DNA from 3 places in the Enterobacter sp. PL_is511 genome. Region 2 is predicted to be linked to each of the others. Evidence: predicted binding sites of a transcription regulator. Region 2 holds the regulator's gene; each other region holds the start of a gene.

Region 1 (4,035 bases), on a different contig from region 2:
CGATTTTCCCTAAGATCAGGTTTGACAAAACTTTTTTCGCCGCTAAGATAAGCCTCCACAACGATTCCTCTGTAGTTCAGTCGGTAGAACGGCGGACTGTTAATCCGTATGTCACTGGTTCGAGTCCAGTCAGAGGAGCCAAATTTAAAAAGCCTGCTTTTAAAGCAGGCTTTTTGCTTTGCGGATGAGGGAAAATGAACGCTCTGTTTGTCTACGGCACGCTGCGACCGGGCCACTCTAATGCGCATATTCTTGAAAAGATTGGCGGCGAATGGCTGGCCGGTTCCGTATCCGGTACGTTTTACGAACGCGGCTGGGGCGCTGCGGCGGACTTTCCGGGGATCGTGCTCCACCCTAACGGACCCCGCGTCGAAGGCTATCTGTTTATCTCTGATAGCCTTGCCGCACACTGGCCAATGCTGGATGAGTTTGAAGACGGCTACGATCGGGTTGAGGTCACGGTGACCACTGCTGAAGGCAAGCAGGTCCAGGCCTGGATTTATCAGCTACAGCCCCATTCTGCGTCATAAAAAAAGGCTCTCTGTCACCAGAGAGCCTTTTTCACTATTCGCTGCGATTACTCGCTTTTTGCTTCGCCGTTTTTGATTTCGCCCATCACTTTCAGCTTCTTGGAGATGTCGCGACGCTCTTTGGACAGCTCAGCGTTTTTGATGATGTAGTCATCAACACGGTCTTCATAGTCGCTCTTCATGCTGGCGATGATGCCCTGAATAGCTTCAACGCTCATGCCTGGCTTGATGTAGTCGCTCAGGTTGTCGAGCAGCAGAACACGTTTCTGGTTGTCACGGATCTTCTTCTCAACGTCCTGGATTTCACGCTGCAGTTTGTTTTTGCGGCGGAACAGGCGGACGAATTCCAGAACATCCTGGAACGAAGGCTTGGTAGTTTCCATTTTTACACCCCTGATAATGTGAGATTCGGATTCGTTAAGGCAACCGTTGTAACAATAACCTTACTGACAGCGGCTGCGAATGACAATGAGTATATCGTTTAAAGCTATCATAACCCCAATTGCTGCTGAATCGAAGCAGCAGCCGTCACATACGCCTTTTATTTGCGCAGCGCCCGGCAAATCAGGTGCGATAACAGCTCAAGCTGCCGCGCCAGTTCCATGCTCAGCCAGACGTAGCCATGAATAGGCGTTTCCGCCACGTTATCGCTCTGGCGTTCATTGATTAACTGCTTCAGCTCCGCGACGATCTCGTTCAGTCGCTCGCTGTTGGCCAGTATCGGCTGCGGGTTCCCTTCATAGAGCGCATGGGCGATGGTCAACAGCGTTTGCTGCGTCATCTGCTGGGTCTCTTTGAGGGTCTGCGCGTTAAGCATCAACAGATGGCTGGGGCGCGTGGCCCAGTGGGCGTTGATTTGCAGCTCAAGCATGCAGACCAGATTGCGGCTTACCGTCTGGATAGCTTCGAAAATTGATTTCTGAATATGGGTTTCTTTGCTGGCGGGCGTGATCAGGCCGCGCATTTTGACCACGTCGTTAAGGATGGTCTGCAGGTGCTTTTCCAGGCGCGGGCGTTCAACCAGATTCGGGGAAAAACCGGCCTGATAGACGCGGTTAAACGCGGTGACGTAGCTGGCCATCTGAATACGCCAGTGCAGAAAAGCACGCTGCGGCCAGATACCGGTGAAGAGCATCGCCAACAGTGAACCCAGGATGACATCCCCGCTTCGCCACAGCGCCGTGGTCATATCCCCGGCGGGCGCACCGACCACCACCGCGAGCGTAATACCGATCAGCAGCGCCTGATACGGCTTTTTACCCAACGCCAGCCAGCCGCACAGGAACATGGCGGCACCGCACCATGCCAGCATCACCGGAAACGAGATAAGCTCCAGCTTGAGGGCGATAAGCCCCAGAGCCGAACCTAACACGGTCCCGCCAATGCGCTCCAGGGCGCGCGGAACAACGTTCCCCCAAAACGAGATGGGCCCCATCACCACCACCAGCGTGATCAGCGGCCACGTCCCTTCCGGAACATCCAATAAACGCACCAGTACAAACGTCAGCACGAAAGCCAGCGCGATGCGGCACCCATGCACCACGCGGTAGTGTTTGTACAACCGAATTTCAAAAGGGGTTAATGATTTGTCGGGACGCACACCCGCTCTCCAGCTACACGGCAAATCACAATTGTACTGTGTTTTCGGCCGGGCGGATCGCTCCCGGCTGAAAAACCCTTCACTTAGCAGGCTTAAACCGTTTTATGCTCTACCGCGATATACATTTCGATATCCCAGTAACCGTCCGCATTGCCGTCATTGAGATAGCGTTCGAAGCAGGGTTTGAGCGCCATCTGGTACTTATTGTCCTGCAGCAGGGAATTGAAGAACTGATACCACGGCGTGGCGAAGTCGTAGTTTTCCACGCGCGCCGTCGCCACGGCATAATCCCCGGCCGCGATTTCCGTCATCATGACGCCTTCGCTGTTTTCCGGGATAACGAAATCATCCGGTACCGTAACGGCCGTATCACAGCGCAGTTTTTCTGGCGGGACTTCATCCGGATTATCGTAGTAAACTGCAACCCACTCCAGCGGCTCAATGTGACGCCCGTCGACCCACATCACCAGCTGTTCAAAGCCTTGTTTTACCGTGTGTTCCCACGGTCCGACCAAATGAAAACCGGCAATCTTACGTTTCTGTTGCTGCTTAATACTGTAGTCCATGCTGCCTCCGCTCATTACTGTATATTTATACACTATAAAACCGGATTACTATTATCAGCAAACGAGGAGTGTTTATTATGTGAGCAGACTCGCAACCCTGCCAGTCTGCTCATCTGCCGTTAGAGCGTGTGGTGCAGATAATCGCTCAGCCGAGAGAACAGGTCGCCTTTATCAACGGCTTCCAGCGTGACCAGCGGCCAGTGGGCTACCACCTTGTCGCGGTCGTAGAGCTGGATCTCCCCGACCCGCTGGTGCGCGGCAATCGGCGCTTCCAGCTCTTTTTTATCCAGTACGTATTTGGCTTTGATGTTGGGTACTTCCGCTTTCGGCAGGGCCAGCCAGAAGTCCTGGTCGGTACCCAGTTTCACCTGCTCCTTATCGCCGTACCAGATGCGCTCTGTCCCTACTTTTTTACCGCTATGCAGGATCTGCACCGTATCGAAATTCTGCTGCCCCCAGTGCAGCAGTTTCCGGGCCTGGTCTTCGCGCCCTTTCGGGCTATCCGCCCCCATCACCACCGCGATTAAACGGCGCTGGCCGTCTACGGCAGACGCAATCAGGTTAAAACCGGCCCCTGAGGTATGCCCTGTTTTCAGCCCGTCCACGTTCATGGTTTTATCCCACAGCAGGCCGTTACGGTTTTGCTGGGTGATCCCGTTCCAGGTCAGGCTCTTTTCGCTGTACATATGATAAAACTCGGGCTCACCGTGGATGATGGCGCGGGAGAGTACGGCCAGGTCATAGGCCGAGCTGTGCTGGCCCGGCGCATCCAGCCCGTGGACGGTTTCAAAATGCGTATCGCGCAGGTTCAGCTTCTGCACGTAGTCGTTCATCATCTTCACAAACTGCGGCTGACCGCCCGCCACGTGATCGGCCAGCGCCACGCAGGCGTCGTTGCCAGAGTCGACAATCAGGCCGCGGCTTAAGTCGCGCACGGAGACGCGATCGCCTTCTTTCAGGAACATCAGCGATGAACCGTCAAACACCGGGTTCCCTTTTGCCCAGGCATCGCGCCCTACGGTGACGATGTCGTCCGGGGTAATGCGGTGGCTATCAATGGCCCGATCCACCACATACCCCGTCATCAGCTTGGTCAGGCTCGCCGGATTGCGTTGTTGATGTTCGTTGCCCGCCGTTAAGATCTGACCAGTCGTGTAATCCATCAGCACCCAGGAGCCAGCCTGAATGGCCGGAGGCTGCGGCGAAAAATCCAGTGGTTCGGCCGCAAAAGCAGATGAGACACTCGAAGCGAGTAAAGAAACAGCAATAAACAGACGGCGTTTCAACGGTATATCCTCAGGTCATTAAAAATCGATGACCTTTTTACGGGAGTTCTGAT
Region 2 (4,035 bases):
CGATGTAAAGCCTCTGGTTAATAATGCAATTGCGGCGCAAGGATAACAGAAAGCGCGCAAAATTTCTGTTGTTACCCGTCATACTTCAGGCTGTAGCGAAACGCGCTACAGTTCCTGTTACTGACGCTTTTTTTCATAAAAGGTTCTTTTAATGGCCAATAATACCACTGGGTTAACGCGTATCATCAAAGCCGCCGGCTATTCATGGAAAGGTTTCCGTGCCGCGTGGATCAACGAAGCCGCCTTTCGCCAGGAGGGCGTCGCCGCTATCATCGCGGTGATCGTCGCCTGTTACCTTGATGTTGATGCTATTACCCGCGTACTTCTTATCGGTTCCGTGCTTCTGGTGATGATAGTGGAAATTCTTAATAGCGCTATTGAGGCCGTGGTTGATCGCATTGGTTCAGATTTCCATGAACTTTCTGGCCGTGCAAAAGACATGGGCTCTGCTGCCGTGTTGCTGGCGATTATCACTGCCGCTATCACCTGGGTCACGCTGCTTTGGTCACATTTCCGATGAGCCTCGAGGAATAATTAAGTCCCTGGTTTTTTGTGCAGTTTTTGGTTCCAAAATCGCCTTTGACTGTATATACTCACAGCATAACTGTATATACACCCAGGGGGCGGAATGAAAGCGTTAACGACCAGGCAGCAAGAGGTGTTTGATCTCATCCGGGATCATATCGGCCAGACGGGTATGCCACCCACGCGTGCGGAAATCGCGCAGCGTCTGGGTTTCCGTTCTCCAAATGCTGCCGAAGAACACCTGAAAGCGCTGGCGCGTAAGGGCGTGATTGAGATTGTTTCGGGCGCGTCACGTGGTATCCGCCTGCTGGTGGAAGAAGAGACGGGCATTCCGCTGGTGGGGCGTGTTGCTGCCGGTGAGCCTTTACTGGCACAGCAGCATATTGAAGGCCATTACCAGGTCGATCCAGCCATGTTCAAACCGAGCGCTGATTTCCTGCTGCGCGTCAGCGGTATGTCGATGAAAGACATCGGTATTCTTGACGGCGATCTGCTTGCGGTGCACAAAACGCAGGATGTACGTAACGGCCAGGTAGTCGTCGCGCGCATTGATGATGAAGTCACCGTCAAACGTCTGAAAAAACAGGGGAACACCGTTCAGCTACTGCCTGAAAACAACGAGTTCTCCCCGATTGTGGTCGATCTTCGCGAACACAACTTCTCTATCGAAGGGCTGGCGGTTGGGGTCATTCGCAACGGCGAATGGCTGTAACCTCTTCCTGACAGGCTATGGCGCCGCTGTAGCCTGCTTCATTCTCCACACCCGGTATTTTTCATGTCACTGCTGACGGCATCCGATAAGGCATTGTGGCGTCTTGCTCTTCCGATGATCTTCTCCAATATTACCGTTCCCTTGCTGGGTCTGGTCGATACGGCCGTTATTGGCCATCTTGATTCGCCTGTTTATCTTGGCGGCGTGGCGATTGGCGCGACGGCAACCAGCTTCCTGTTTATGCTGCTGCTCTTTTTGCGTATGAGCACCACCGGGCTCACGGCACAGGCTTATGGTGCAAAAGATCCGCTGCGTCTGGCGCGCGCGCTGGTCCAGCCGCTGATCCTCGCGCTTGGCGCGGGGGCGTTAATCGTTTTATTGCGTGCGCCCCTGATCGACCTTGCGCTTCATGTTGTTGGCGGCAGCGAGGCGGTATTAGAGCAGGCGCGACGTTTCCTTGAAATCCGCTGGCTCAGCGCGCCCGCGTCACTGGCTAACCTGGTTCTGCTGGGGTGGCTATTGGGCGTGCAGTACGCCCGTGCACCCGTGATTTTGCTGGTGGTGGGTAACCTGCTCAATATCGTTTTGGATGTCTGGCTGGTCATGGGTCTGCATATGAACGTGCAGGGCGCGGCGCTGGCGACGGCGATTGCCGAGTACGGAACCTTTATTATTGGCCTGTGGATGGTCTGGCGCGTGCTGGCGATGCGCGGCATCTCCCTGGCGCTGCTCAAAACCGCATGGCGCGGCAATATCCGTAAGCTGCTGGCGCTTAACCGAGACATCATGCTGCGCTCGCTGCTGCTTCAGCTCTGCTTCGGAGCGCTGACGGTCTTCGGGGCTCGACTGGGGCCAGAAATCGTTGCGGTCAACGCAGTATTGATGACGCTACTGACCTTTACCGCCTACGCGCTGGACGGTTTTGCCTATGCGGTAGAAGCGCATTCCGGGCAGGCGTACGGTGCGCGCGAAAGCGGGCAGCTTCGGGACGTCTGGCGGGCAGCCTGCCGCCAGTCGGGACTGGTGGCGCTGGCGTTCGGTATGGTTTACGCCTTCTTTGGTGAGCAGATCGTTGCATTGCTGACGTCTATCCCTGCGCTGCGCGAGCTGGCGAGTCACTATCTCATCTGGCAAGTCGTCTTACCGGTGGTCGGCGTCTGGTGTTATCTGCTGGACGGCATGTTTATTGGTGCGACGCGCGGAGCGGAAATGCGTAACAGTATGGCGGTTGCAGCGGCCGGGTTTGGTCTGACGCTGCTGACGCTCCCCTGGCTGGGTAATCACGGTTTGTGGCTGGCCCTGGCCGTTTTCCTCTCGCTGCGAGGGTTGTCGCTGGCGTTTATCTGGCACCGCCACTGGCAAAACAATACCTGGTTCTCTTCACGTCACGATATATCGTGACGGTTAAAGATTCCGAATATGAAACCAACTGCCGAATCCTTAACTACAATAATTATCACGTCCAGCAGAAAAGAACGTAACGGACGTTACGACCCGACGCTTAACTTAAGAGGACACGATGATGAATAAAGACGAAATCGGCGGCAACTGGAAGCAGTTCAAAGGTAAAGCGAAAGAAAAGTGGGGTAAGCTGACGGATGACGATATGACCGTCATTGAAGGTAAACGCGATCAGCTTGTCGGTAAAATTCAGGAACGTTACGGCTACGCGAAAGATCAGGCGGAAAACGAAGTCAAAGACTGGGAAACCCGTAACGACTACCGCTGGTAACGTTGAATAACCCACAGGGCGGCTCTAAGCCGCCTTTTCTTTTGCCGTTAACGCGGCTTTTTCTTCACAAGAATTGAGTGGTCGTGCTGGCACGCGTCCTGATGACGACAGGCTTCCACCTCCACGCACGCGGAACAGAGCCCGTGCGCCTCAATCACGTTATGACGCAGGGCAAACCCCATTTTCGCTGCCAGCGTATGCATAATGTCTTCCACGCCTTCCGCAGCCTCTTCTTTCACCACGCCGCAGCGGTCACAGATAAACATCGCCGATGTGTGGGTGGGCTGATCGAACAGATGGCACAGCACATAGCTGTTGGTGGATTCCACCTTGTGCACGAACCCTTGTTCAAGCAGGAAATCCAGGGCGCGATAAACCGTTGGCGGCTTTGCCTGCGGCTCGCTTTCGCGGAGAAGATCGAGCAGATCGTAGGCGCTGATGGCACCCTGCTGCAGGCTCATCAGACGTAATACTTCAAGGCGCTGCGGAGTCAGGCGCACATTGCGTTGCGCGCACAGCTTTTCGGCCTGCGCTAACAGCTCTTTTGTGGACTTATCCATGTAGCACCCCGGATGTTATAGGACGGAAAACCCCCACTTTATCATGTTCTGGTAAAAACACCGAGATCCGCCAGTCTGTGCTATACCTGACCCATTACAAACCGGGAAATAAACAATGAAAAAACCTGACTGTATTCGGCACTGGCGCGACGTAGAAGGTGCGGATGATTCGACCTATCCAGATAGCGATGAGCTTTTTTCTATCGGCGCCCCGTTGGCTCGTAAGCTTGGGCTCAGGCGCATTGGTATCCATCATGAGCGTTTGCCGCCCGGGCGCAGAACGTCCTATCCGCATGCTGAAAGCGATGAAGAAGAGTTCATTTATGTGCTCGAAGGTTATCCAGAAGCGTGGATAAATGGCTATCTATGGAAACTTGAACCTGGCGACAGCGTGGGATTTCCTGCCGGAACCGGTATCTGCCACACATTTATCAACAACACGGAGGAAGAGGTGCGGTTGCTGGTCGTAGGCGAGGCCAACAAGAAGCACAATCGCATCTACTATC
Region 3 (4,035 bases), on a different contig from region 2:
TGGAAGTAGCCGTGCGCAGCGGAACCGCGTGCGTGGACGATGCGTTCCGGTATCCGCTCGTGGTCAAAATGGGTGATTTTTTCCCGCAGGATAAAGTCTTCCAGCAGGGTTGGGCCGCGCACGTCTGCGCGAAGGGAGTTCTGATCGTCAGCAATACGCACGCCCTGATTGGTGGTGAGCGCAAAACCCTCGCCGCCTTTACGGTGTGGCTCAAGAGATTTCAGCTTCTCGTTTCCCGTGTCCGGCGATTTCATGCTTCCCGGTGCGGTAGGCTGTTCGCCCGGTGCTGAGGGGCCAGGGGAGGGGCGGTGAGAGCCGTCTGCAGGGGCGAGAGAGTCCATACCCGGTTGAGATTCTTCAGTGCCATGAATCGGTGATTGATGTGTTTTATCTTTGTTCGACATTGCACGCTTCTCCTTTATCCATTGCTAAAAACCCTATTAAGGATAGAACAATGTCGCGACATGGTTCGCGAACTAAGAGTTTTCACATGCCGTGATTAGCGAAAGGAGCCATCTCACCCACTCGGAGCGCGACGGAAGGCAGCAGGATCGGCTATCATAGAATTTTCCTGCTTCAAGAATTTTGCTTTAGTGAATCCGTCGCTTATGAAACCTCTTCGTCAACAAAACCGCCAGGTTATTAGCTATGTGCCCCGCGTTGAGCCCGCGCCGCCTGACCATGCCCTGAAAGTGGAGGGCTTTCGTGATGTCTGGCTGCTGCGGGGGAAATACGTGGCCTTTGTGCTGATCGGCGAACATTTCCGTCGCTCTCCCACGTTTACGGTGCCGGAGTCCGCACAGCGGTGGGCGATGCAGATCCGCCAGGATGAAGAGGTTGAAGAATAACAGCCATAAAAAAACCGCCTGATGGCGGTTTTTTTATTTCTACCGTGATTAACGGTGCGCCAGCTCGGCGTCGTCTTCACTTTCCAGAATCGTTTTGTCGGTCTGCTTCAGCCACTGGCTGGTCAGCGTACCGGCGGTCATGGAGCCGCTCACGTTCAGCGCGGTACGACCCATGTCGATCAGCGGCTCAACGGAGATCAGCAGGGCGACCAGCGTTACGGGCAGACCCAGCGCAGGCAGCACAATCAGCGCGGCGAAGGTTGCGCCACCGCCAACACCCGCAACGCCTGCGGAGCTTACGGTAACAATCCCGACCAGCGTGGCGATCCATACCGGATCCAGCGGGTTGATACCCACCGTCGGCGCGACCATCACGGCCAGCATCGCCGGGTACAGACCCGCACAGCCGTTCTGACCAATGGTGGCACCAAAGGAGGCAGAGAAGCTGGCGATGGATTCAGGCACGCCCAGACGACGGGTTTGCGCTTCAACGTTCAGCGGAATAGACGCGGCGCTGGAACGGCTGGTGAAGGCAAAGGTCAGTACCGGCCAGACTTTACGGAAGTATTTCAGCGGGCTGACGCCGTTCACGCCCAGCAGGATGCCGTGCACCACGAACATAATGCCCAGGCCCAGATAAGAGGCGACAACGAAGCTGCCCAGCTTAATGATGTCCTGCAGGTTAGAGCCGGCAACCACTTTGGTCATCAGCGCCAGCACGCCGTAAGGGGTGAGCTGCATAACCAGACGAACCAGCTTCATCACCCAGCTTTGCAGGGTGTCAATCGCGGTCAGAACGCGTTCGCCTTTTGGCGCGTCGTCTTTCAGCAGCTTCAGCGCCGCGACGCCCAGGAACGCGGCGAAAATAACCACGCTGATGATCGAGGTTGGGCTCGCACCGGTCAGGTCAGCAAACGGGTTCTTCGGAATGAAGGAGAGCACCATCTGCGGCACGGTCAGGTCAGCTACTTTACCCACATAGTTGGTCTGAATTGCGGTAAGACGTGCCGTTTCAGCGGTACCCTGAACCAGACCTTCTGCGGTCAGGCCAAACAGGTTGGTGACCAGCACACCCACCAGCGCGGCAATCAGCGTGGTGAACAGCAGCGTACCAATGGTCAGGAAACTGATTTTTCCTAGCTGAGTGGCGTTATGCAGGCGGGCCACGGCGCTCAGAATAGAGGCGAACACCAGCGGCATAACGATCATCTGCAGCAGCTGGACATAGCCGTTACCGACAATGTTGAACCACTGAATGGAATCTTTCAGAACTGGATTATCGGAGCCATAAATTGCCTGTAATGCCAGACCAAATACGACACCCATGGCCAGACCAACCAGCACCTTTTTCGCCAGGCTCCACTGTTTGTGGCGCGCCTGCGCGAGAAGCAATAGCAATATAACGAACACAACGACGTTCGCGATGAGTGGAAAATTCATCCCCGTTCTCCTGATTTATTATTGGGTCGGTTTTTACCGATCCTGTTGGCGGAAGGTTAGCAGAAGTGTGATGTAGCGCTTATATCCAAATGGAATGGGTTATGACAAATGGGATAATTTTGTCGGTTTACTGTTCAATCTGGTGATGAATAAAGCGATTAAACTGAAATTGCAGCGAATTAATCATCTGGGATGACCAGCGAACTGCACTGTTTTCGGGCAAGGTTTGCGGCATCCAGACGGCGTAAGCAAACAGCGCCATGCATAATACCCGCTCAAGCTGGTTACCTTTCTGCGGTGCGAGGATGGGAAAACGGAAACGCCAGCGGCAGGGCCATAGCAGCGGCACGCCCGCAGGCGTCAGCATATCGGCCAGAATATGGCTTAAATAGCCCAGCACCATCCCCTGGATGGCATCGGCGGGGACTATCCAGCTTTCAGGCACTTTTAAATAGAACAGCGTCAGCAGGCCAAACACGGCCAGCAGGCTGTGCGTAAATCCCCGGTGGCCGAACGCGCGTGCGATGGGTTTCGACACCCATTTCAGACGCTGTCCGAGGAAGGATTTAGGGTGGTCGATGTCGGGCAGCAGACAGGTCAATACGGCGGAAGGGACAATATGCCACCAGTCCCCCTGTGCCAGCACGGGGGTAAGTTCAGCGTTTTTGGCAAATACTGCGCACGCAATAGAAAAAAGCAGGTGGCCTTCCGCCGTCATGATAAAACCCACGAAACTGTCAATTCATACAGTATAGGGTTTTTATACAGTAGGCGGAAGAGGTGACGGTGTAACTGTTTGTCACAAACCGAAGGAGGGCGTTAACCGCCCTGCAGATGATGCGCCGTCAGTTCTGCCAGTGAATTAAGCTTCACGTCGGCAAGCGCAAACCGGGGGTCGTGACGGCCTTCTTCCGCAGGCACCACAATGGAGCGCATCCGCGCGGCTTTAGAGGCCACCATGCCGTTAACGGAATCTTCCAGCGCAACGCAGCTGAGGGGATCCAGGCCGAGCTTAGCGGCACAGTCCAGATAGACCTGCGGGTGCGGCTTGCTGTAAGGCAATTTCTCAGCGGACGCCAGCGCGTCAAAACTGTCGCGCAGTTCAAACATCGTGAGCACTTTTTCCAGCATATGCAGCGGTGAAGCGGAAGCCAGGCCAACCTTCAGCCCCTGGGCTTTACACTGCGCGACAGCCTCACGTACGCCGGGCAGCAGCGGCCGGCTCTCTTCCACCAGAGAGATGGCGCGGCTGATAATGCGTGCGGTCACCTCATTGCGATCGGGACCCACCCACGGCTGTTGGGCAAACCACAGGTCAACCACCATATCGATGCGCAGGCCCAGCGTATCAGGTAGTTCATTACGGCGGCTGATATCGACGCCCAGACTGGCCATCACATCCAGTTCGGCGCGATCCCACAACGGTTCGGAATCGATCAGTAATCCATCCATGTCAAAAATTGCGGCAAGAATTTGGCGCGGTGTCGACATCACAACGTCTCCTTATCCAGGGTGTTCGACAGACGATACGTGCTAAGCACAATCTGCAATTTAGCATATTGCTTTTAAAGAGCGGGCGAAATTGATGGCCAGCAGGTAGACTTAGGCACAAATAACGCGTCTTTATGAAGAGGAACTGATGACGTATCAACAAGCTGGACGCATTGCGGTCTTAAAACGTATTGCTGGCTGGGTGATTTTTATTCCTGCCGTCATTTCTACGCTGATTTCTGTACTCAAATTTATG

Evidence for each region. Region 2 encodes LexA, which represses DNA repair genes until DNA is damaged. Its sites were predicted from a motif close to TNCTGTATGTACATACAGNA; they were not measured.
Region 1: sbmC (DNA gyrase inhibitor SbmC) is a predicted target of LexA. The motif match lies at 2,712-2,731, and genes of this name have one in related genera.
Region 3: AC0TN7_RS20615 (metal-dependent hydrolase) is a predicted target of LexA. The motif match lies at 3,021-3,040, and genes of this name have one in related genera.

The regions. Positions count from the first base shown of each region.
Region 1 covers NZ_JBVPGP010000016.1:1,768-5,802, forward strand. The annotation lists tRNA gene AC0TN7_RS03210 (tRNA-Asn) at 66-141, shown strand; gene AC0TN7_RS03215 (gamma-glutamylcyclotransferase family protein) at 195-530, shown strand; gene AC0TN7_RS03220 (DUF496 family protein) at 578-913, opposite strand; gene AC0TN7_RS03225 (FUSC family protein) at 1,072-2,130, opposite strand; gene sbmC (DNA gyrase inhibitor SbmC) at 2,223-2,696, opposite strand; gene dacD (serine-type D-Ala-D-Ala carboxypeptidase DacD) at 2,816-3,982, opposite strand.
Region 2 covers NZ_JBVPGP010000013.1:66,377-70,411, reverse strand. The annotation lists gene AC0TN7_RS01675 (diacylglycerol kinase) at 152-520, shown strand; gene lexA (transcriptional repressor LexA) at 629-1,237, shown strand; gene dinF (MATE family efflux transporter DinF) at 1,301-2,638, shown strand; gene AC0TN7_RS01660 (CsbD family protein) at 2,760-2,969, shown strand; gene zur (zinc uptake transcriptional repressor Zur) at 3,017-3,529, opposite strand; gene AC0TN7_RS01650 (cupin domain-containing protein) at 3,645-4,035, shown strand, end outside.
Region 3 covers NZ_JBVPGP010000024.1:1,063,057-1,067,091, forward strand. The annotation lists gene katE (catalase HPII) at 1-404, opposite strand, end outside; gene cedA (cell division activator CedA) at 561-848, shown strand; gene AC0TN7_RS20610 (L-cystine transporter) at 897-2,288, opposite strand; gene AC0TN7_RS20615 (metal-dependent hydrolase) at 2,416-3,006, opposite strand; gene hxpB (hexitol phosphatase HxpB) at 3,108-3,779, opposite strand; gene AC0TN7_RS20625 (YniB family protein) at 3,928-4,035, shown strand, end outside.